Regions from separate parts of the Gordonia liuliyuniae genome, predicted to be linked through region 2. Evidence: riboswitches for the same ligand, from Rfam matches in the RefSeq annotation. Region 2 holds a riboswitch; each other region holds the start of a gene.
What was found. A riboswitch is a leader RNA that binds a small molecule or an ion and turns the genes downstream of it on or off. The one in region 2 is predicted to bind S-adenosylmethionine.

Region 1: linked by a shared signal. The riboswitch ahead of L5G33_RS01825 (2OG-Fe(II) oxygenase) and the one ahead of L5G33_RS03665 (aminotransferase class V-fold PLP-dependent enzyme) in region 2 are both predicted to bind S-adenosylmethionine.
Region 3: linked by a shared signal. The riboswitch ahead of L5G33_RS18005 (bifunctional o-acetylhomoserine/o-acetylserine sulfhydrylase) and the one ahead of L5G33_RS03665 (aminotransferase class V-fold PLP-dependent enzyme) in region 2 are both predicted to bind S-adenosylmethionine.

Annotation. Positions count from the first base shown of each region.
Region 1 is NZ_JAKKOR010000001.1:399,844-402,040, reverse strand. It holds gene L5G33_RS01830 (tRNA-dependent cyclodipeptide synthase) at 1-83, opposite strand, end outside; gene L5G33_RS01825 (2OG-Fe(II) oxygenase) at 83-913, opposite strand; SAM riboswitch class I at 1,039-1,128, opposite strand; gene L5G33_RS01820 (acyl-CoA dehydrogenase family protein) at 1,322-2,197, shown strand, end outside.
Region 2 is NZ_JAKKOR010000002.1:169,028-171,224, forward strand. It holds gene L5G33_RS03655 (SPFH domain-containing protein) at 1-281, opposite strand, end outside; gene L5G33_RS03660 (hypothetical protein) at 303-851, opposite strand; SAM riboswitch class IV at 1,266-1,378, shown strand; gene L5G33_RS03665 (aminotransferase class V-fold PLP-dependent enzyme) at 1,395-2,197, shown strand, end outside.
Region 3 is NZ_JAKKOR010000013.1:176,524-178,720, forward strand. It holds gene L5G33_RS17995 (sodium:solute symporter family protein) at 1-793, shown strand, start outside; gene L5G33_RS18000 (putative transporter small subunit) at 790-921, shown strand; SAM riboswitch class IV at 1,028-1,148, shown strand; gene L5G33_RS18005 (bifunctional o-acetylhomoserine/o-acetylserine sulfhydrylase) at 1,204-2,197, shown strand, end outside.

The sequences.
Region 1 (2,197 bases), on a different contig from region 2:
TAGTCGTAGTGCAGCCCTTTGAGATCGAATGCCGCCTTGTGCGACACCGAGCCGACGGGTGCGTCTGCGGTGGCGACGGACATCAGCTCCACACCGCCAGCGGTTGCTCGTCGGCACGGACACCGATGAAGAGTCCGATCGTCACGCGAGGCCGATCGGCGGACGGCGCGACCGCATGGACTCTGCGTGGATCGATGAAAATCGCCTCCCCCACAGTCGGCTTCACCGTCACCGCGGGCTCGCCGACGATGCTCCGGTCGACGCCCCAGGCACGGCCGCCGGACAGCTCGCGGTAGTCGTCTTCGGTGGGGAACGAATCCCAGATCTCGAGTTCGCCGCCGACGTCCGGCACGTCGAGGTACACGTTCACCGACAGCTGCCTGCGGATTCCGAGGCCCCCGTCCGGCAGGTTGCGTTGGACGTTGTCGGTGTGAGGCTCCAGGTCGACGCCCGCCTGCTGGTAGCGGACGACGCCCGCGAAGAACTTGCGACTTTCAGACTCGAGGAGGGTGGCTCCGAACGGCCAGGTCTCGTCGAGCAGGAGCCGAACGCTGTCGGACGGGTACGGGTAAGGCGCAGCGAGCGATCGCAGCGAACGCCGGTGGCCCGCCGCTTCGTCGAAGTACTCGGCCTCCTGCCCAGGACCGGTCTCGGAGAACGCATGTCCGATGCGCCTGAACTGTGGGTCAGTAGCGAGCGGCCCGTGATCGTCCCGTCCGACGAACACCCTGCGCAGCCCGTCGAGGGCGTCGGCTTCGATCAGTCCCGTGATACGCACGGCGTAGACGTCGCCTTTGAGCAACTGAAGCAGATGGTCGGCGGAGAAGTCATCCGCCGCCGTGGTCGCGACGCGCGGATGCTCGTCAGCGGTCCCACCCAGGCCGTCTACCCGGGTATCGAATGTCGTGGTCATCGTGCACCTCCCCTGTCCGGACCGTCGCCGGACTTCGTTCGATCTCGATCGGTCCAGGGGCCCTGGACCGGCACACGTCGATCGATCACGAGCGGGCGAAGAACCGGCAGAGTCGCCCGGTGGCGGGTTCATCGTCTCTGGCATTAGCACCTTGTGGAGGATCCACGGTTGCTGCGGCGTCAAAGAGCCAGTCTCTCGGCCGCTCGTGATGAATGTCTGTGCATTGGAAACCTATGCGCGGCACTGCTTTCCCATCAATGGCCGACACCGCGCTCGCCGGATTCCCGCGCAGGTCGGAGCCTATTAATCGGCGCGCACGTAATCCTGGGTCTTCTCACCGTCGGAACAGAATGCTACGTTCGTGTAGGAACTGGTCCTACACCACCGTAGGAATCTGAGAAGGGCACCATGGAGATCTTCAATCCGACGACGCACACGTTCGACGAGTTCGACACTGCGACGCAGCGCATCCTGCGCAAGACCGTCGACTACTTCGAGGACCTCGGCAAGGCACGGCTGCTTGCCGACACCCGAGACCGGATCTGGTACCAGGACTTCCTCGACTTCAACCGGCGCGAGCGGGTGTTCGCCACTTTCCTGACACCGAAGGCACTCGCCGACGGCGATCGCGACAAGCGGTGGGACACCGCGCGCAACGCCCGGATGAGTCAGATCCTCGGCTTCTACGGCATGCAGTACTGGTACGTATGGCAGGTCACCGTGCTTGGTCTGATGCCGATCTGGCAGAGCACCAATGCGGCCGCGAAGAAGCGTGCGGTGGCCCTCCTGGACGACGGCGACATCTTCGCGTTCGGACTGTCGGAAAAAGAGCACGGCGCGGACGTCTACTCCACCGACATGCTGCTCGAACCCGGCGACGGCGGATTCACCGCGAACGGCGGCAAGTACTACATCGGCAACGGCAACCAGGCGCGGATGGTGTCGGTGTTCGGGCGACGGTCCGACACACCCGTCATCGACTCTGCGGACTCCACCCGCCGGATCTCCGACGACGAGTACGCCGGCTACATGTTCTTCGCCGCCGACTCGCAGCACGCGAACTACCGGCTGCACAAGAACGTCGTCGACTCGCAGATGTACGTCGCGGCGTTCGATCTGCACGACTATCCAGTCGCGTCCGACGACGTGCTCCACACCGGCCGCGCCGCCTTCGACGCGGCGATGAACACGGTGAACGTCGGAAAGTTCAACCTGGGTTTCGGGGCTGTGGGCGCGTGCGAGAACGCGATGTTCGAGGCGTTGACGCACGCCGACAACCGCATC
Region 2 (2,197 bases):
TCGCTGCGGAACGGGCTGTCGAACCCGTGCTTCCACCCTTGGAGGGTGCTCATGATCGGCAGGTTCTCGGTGGTCAGCTCGTAGTGGCCGGGGGCGAATGTGTCGGCGAGCTTGCCGCGGTAGACGAACACCGCCTGCTGGCCTTCGCGCACGATCAACTGTGCGCCGTTCTTGATCTCGTTGTTGTAGCGCGGGAAACGCCACGCGAGTGTCGAGCGTGAGTCGTCGACCCATTCGATGATGTCGACGAGTTCTCCGCGCATCTTGTCGATGATGCCCATGATGTCTCCGTTCGGTCGGGGTCAGGTGGCTTTCGCCGCGGTGATCGCGTCGTCCGCCAGGAGCTTCTGCGTCAGGTCGGACGCGGTGGACTCCATCGTCGTCGACCGACCGAAGTCGATGCCGACGATCTGGAAGCAATAGGTGGTGTCGACGCGCGTCACCGCACTGTGACGGTAGGTCTGGACGCCGCCGTCGGTGTCCTGGTCGGTGTCCGGGCGCCACTCGCCTGCCGACAGATCACTGAGCGATGATCCGCAAGTGTCGGCGATACCGATCAGCGCATGGATGGGCTCGGCGGTGCCACCGTCGTCCATCGCGTCACCGTCGCGGTCGATCTGGGCGATGGTGCGGTCGTCGGTCGCCGGCACCAGCATCATCGACTTCGATCCGTCGAAGTCGCCCTGTTCGATCCGCCAGTCGGCTGGAACCTCGACGTCGACGCTCACGCCATGGTCGAGAGCGACGCTCTCGTGGTGGGGCCCGCTGGAGTCGTTTGAACTCCACGGCGCGGCGACGAGCAGGATGGTGCCGACCGCCGCGACAGCCACCACGCCGATCGCGGTGAGCACCAGGGGAGTCCGTGATTTGCGCGGCGGCAGAGGCGGGTACGCGAACTGCCCGTACTGCTGATATGGCGGCTGGGGCGGAAGCTGGGGCGGAAGCTGCGGCCGGGGTGGAAACTGTTGTGGTGGAACAGATCCGGGACGACCCTGGGGTGGACCGTACTGTGACGGACCGTATTGGGGTGGACCGTACTGGGGCGGACCTGGTCGTGGAGTGTTCGGGCCCCAGGGGTTCGTCACGGCTCGGCCTTCCCCATTGGATCGGACGCAGTCGGACGACGGCGTTACGGTTCATTTTCCGACTCTATCCGCCAGATGTGACCGCCGGGACCTTCCGCCCGCCGATCGAATGACGAATATTGCGCGCACGGTGCGTTTAACTATCGCCGGATCGACGGGGACAGGGGATCGTTGTCCACGGGTCACGAGTGCCAGCGACAAGCCCCGGCTCGCTGGACAGCAACCCTCCGCCACGGTGGGGTGCTCCGGGTGACGACCCGGCCCGCGTCGACCGGCACGGGCAAGTGTGGAATCTCTAGGAGTCTCGTCATGACCGCTGTCCTCGACGCCCGCGTGTGCCGTCCCGCCCGAATTCGTGCCCTTGCCCCGGTGGTGGGTGCAGACGCGACTGCGCCCATCACCGGATCGGCATCGCCGGTCACATACGCCAACCTCGACTATGCGGCGTCGGCGCCCGCGTTGACCTCGGTCGCCGATCGATTGGCAGGCGCGCTCGCCGAGTACGCGAGCGTCCATCGCGGCGCCGGGCACCTGTCGCAGGTCACGACCGCCCGCTACGAGCAGGCCCGGGAGACTGTTCGGTCGTTCGTGGGCGCCCGCGCGGACGACACGGTGGTCTTCACGCGCAACACCACCGACTCGATCAACCTCGCCGCGTGCATCACACCCGGCGATGTGGTGGTCCTCGACATTGAGCATCACGCCAATCTGCTGCCGTGGACGCGGGCCGGGCTGGCGCGTGTGGTGTCGTCGCAGCCGACGATCGACGACACGATCTTCGCGCTCGACGCGGAATTAGCCAAGGCCCCCGCCGCGCTGTTGGCGGTGACGGCCGCGTCGAACGTGACCGGCGAAGTTCTGCCGATCGCGCGGCTCGCCGGACTCGCACACCGGCACGGTGCGCGGATCCTCGTCGACGGTGCTCAGCTCGTGCCGCATCGCGCCACGTCGATCGCGAGCTTCGGTGTCGACTACCTGGTGTTCTCCGGACACAAGCTGTACGCGCCGTTCGGTGCAGGCGTGCTCGTCGGGCGCTCGGACTGGCTCGACGCCGCCGAGCCGTACCTCGCGGGCGGCGGCGCGAGCGCGACCGTCGGGATAGACGACGTCGC
Region 3 (2,197 bases), on a different contig from region 2:
GATGGCCGCCACCTATCTGCCCGCCGTACTGCTGTGCCTGTTCTTCATCATGATCATCGGCTCGCTCGCGTCGACGGCGGACGCCGACATGACCGCGCTCGCGTCCATCGTGATGGCCGACATCTACGGACAGAACATCGCGGGCAAGAAGCGGGCGAACCCCGCGACCATGGTCCTCATCGGCCGCATCACAATGGTCGTCGCGACCTGCGCCGCCCTCGTGTTCGCCGGCGCCAACCTGAACATCCTCGATCTGCTCGTCTTCGTCGGCGCGCTGTGGGGAGCCCTCGTGTTCCCGGTGATCTCGTCGTTCTACTGGAACCGCGTCACCAACATGTCGTTCAGCGTCGCGGTGGTCGTGGCTCTCGCCTTCTTCCTCCCGGTCCGCTTCTCGTGGATTTCGATGGACGGCGGCGTCGGCATCTTCTTCGACGTCCTGTCGACCATCGGCATCGGCGTGGTGCTCGGACTCATGGCGTTCGGCTTCTTCGGTAAGAAGCCTGCGCTCGTGATCGGCGTCGTCTCGACCGTGGTCGCGGCGCCGTTCGCGATCGGCTTCCTGCACCAGTACGCGGTTCTGTCCGGATCGCTGGTGGCGTACGCGGTCAGCACCATGGTGTGCGTCGGCCTGACCATGCTCAACACCGGCCCGCGCTTCGACTTCGCCACCATCGCCGTACGCACCGGCGACTTCGACGAACGTGAGGCCGAACCCGACCTCGACGCCGAACTGCACGACCTCGAAGCGGAGATTCCGCCTGTGACCACCACCCGAGAGGACGACGGCAAATGACCGGATTCTGGATGACCATCTACGTGCTGGTGTGGCCGCTCGTCACGTTGACCACCCTGAGCGTGATCGTGCGGGCCTTCTTCAAGGAATGGCGTCAGGCCCGCAAGGAGGGGCGCCCCATCGTCTGACCGCACCAACCCTCTAACACGCGGCACTGCCGTAGCGAAAGGGTTTAAGTTCAGGATGCTCGAGGCGTTCCCGCGGGCCCGCGCCGGTGAGATATTGTTCTCGACAGGTCATGAGTGTCAGCGAAGAGCCCCGGCTTGCTGACCGGCAACCCTCCAACCGCGGTGGGGTGCTCCGGGTGATGACCTGGCGGCAACGGGGCGCAGCTTCGTCGCCGCAAGCGCGGGTCCGAAGGTCGGACCCTCCAAGTGCGGGCTTCGGCCCCGCCGACCACAGAGAGAGTGATGACGTCTATGTCTGACGCCGCGAACTGGAGCTTCGAGACCGCCCAGGTTCATGCCGGGCAGGTGGCCGACACAACCACCAACGCTCGCGCCCTGCCGATCTACCAGACCACGTCGTACGTGTTCGACAACACCGAGCACGCTGCGAACCTGTTCGCACTCGCCGAGCCGGGCAACATCTACACGCGCATCATGAACCCGACGCAGGACGCTGTCGAGCAGCGCGTGGCCGCCCTTGAGGGCGGCGTCGCCGCACTGCTCGTGGCCTCCGGCATGGCCGCGACCACCTACGCGATCCAGAACATCGTCGAGAACGGCGGACACGTCGTGTCCAGCCCGCGTATCTACGGCGGCACGTTCAACCTGTTCCACTACACGCTGCCGAAGTTCGGCATCGAGGTGTCGTTCGTGGAGGATCCCGACGACCTCGAGTCGTGGAAGTCCGCGATCAAGTCGAACACGCGCGCCGTGTTCGCCGAGACGATCTCGAACCCGCACAACCAGATCCTCGACACCGCGGGCGTCGCGAAGGTCGCTCACGACGCGGGCATCCCGCTGATCGTCGACAACACCGTCGCCACCCCGTACCTGTTGAACCCGCTCAAGCACGGCGCCGACGTCGTCGTCCACTCGGCCACTAAATATCTTGGCGGACACGGAAACTCGATCGGTGGCGTCCTGGTCGACGGCGGCACGTTCGACTGGCGCGCGCAGCGCGACGGCCAGGACCTGTTCCCCGGCTTCACGACGCCGGACCCGAGCTACAACGGCGTCGTCTTCGCCGACCTTGGCGCCCCGGCATACGCACTGAAGGCCCGCACCCAACTGCTGCGCGACACGGGCGCCGCGATCTCCCCGTTCAACGCGTTCCTGCTGGCGCAGGGCATCGAGACGTTGAGCCTGCGCGTGGAGCGCCACGTCGCCAACGCGCAGAAGGTCGCCGCGTTCCTCGAGGGACACGACCAGGTCACCTCGGTCTCGTACGCGGGACTCC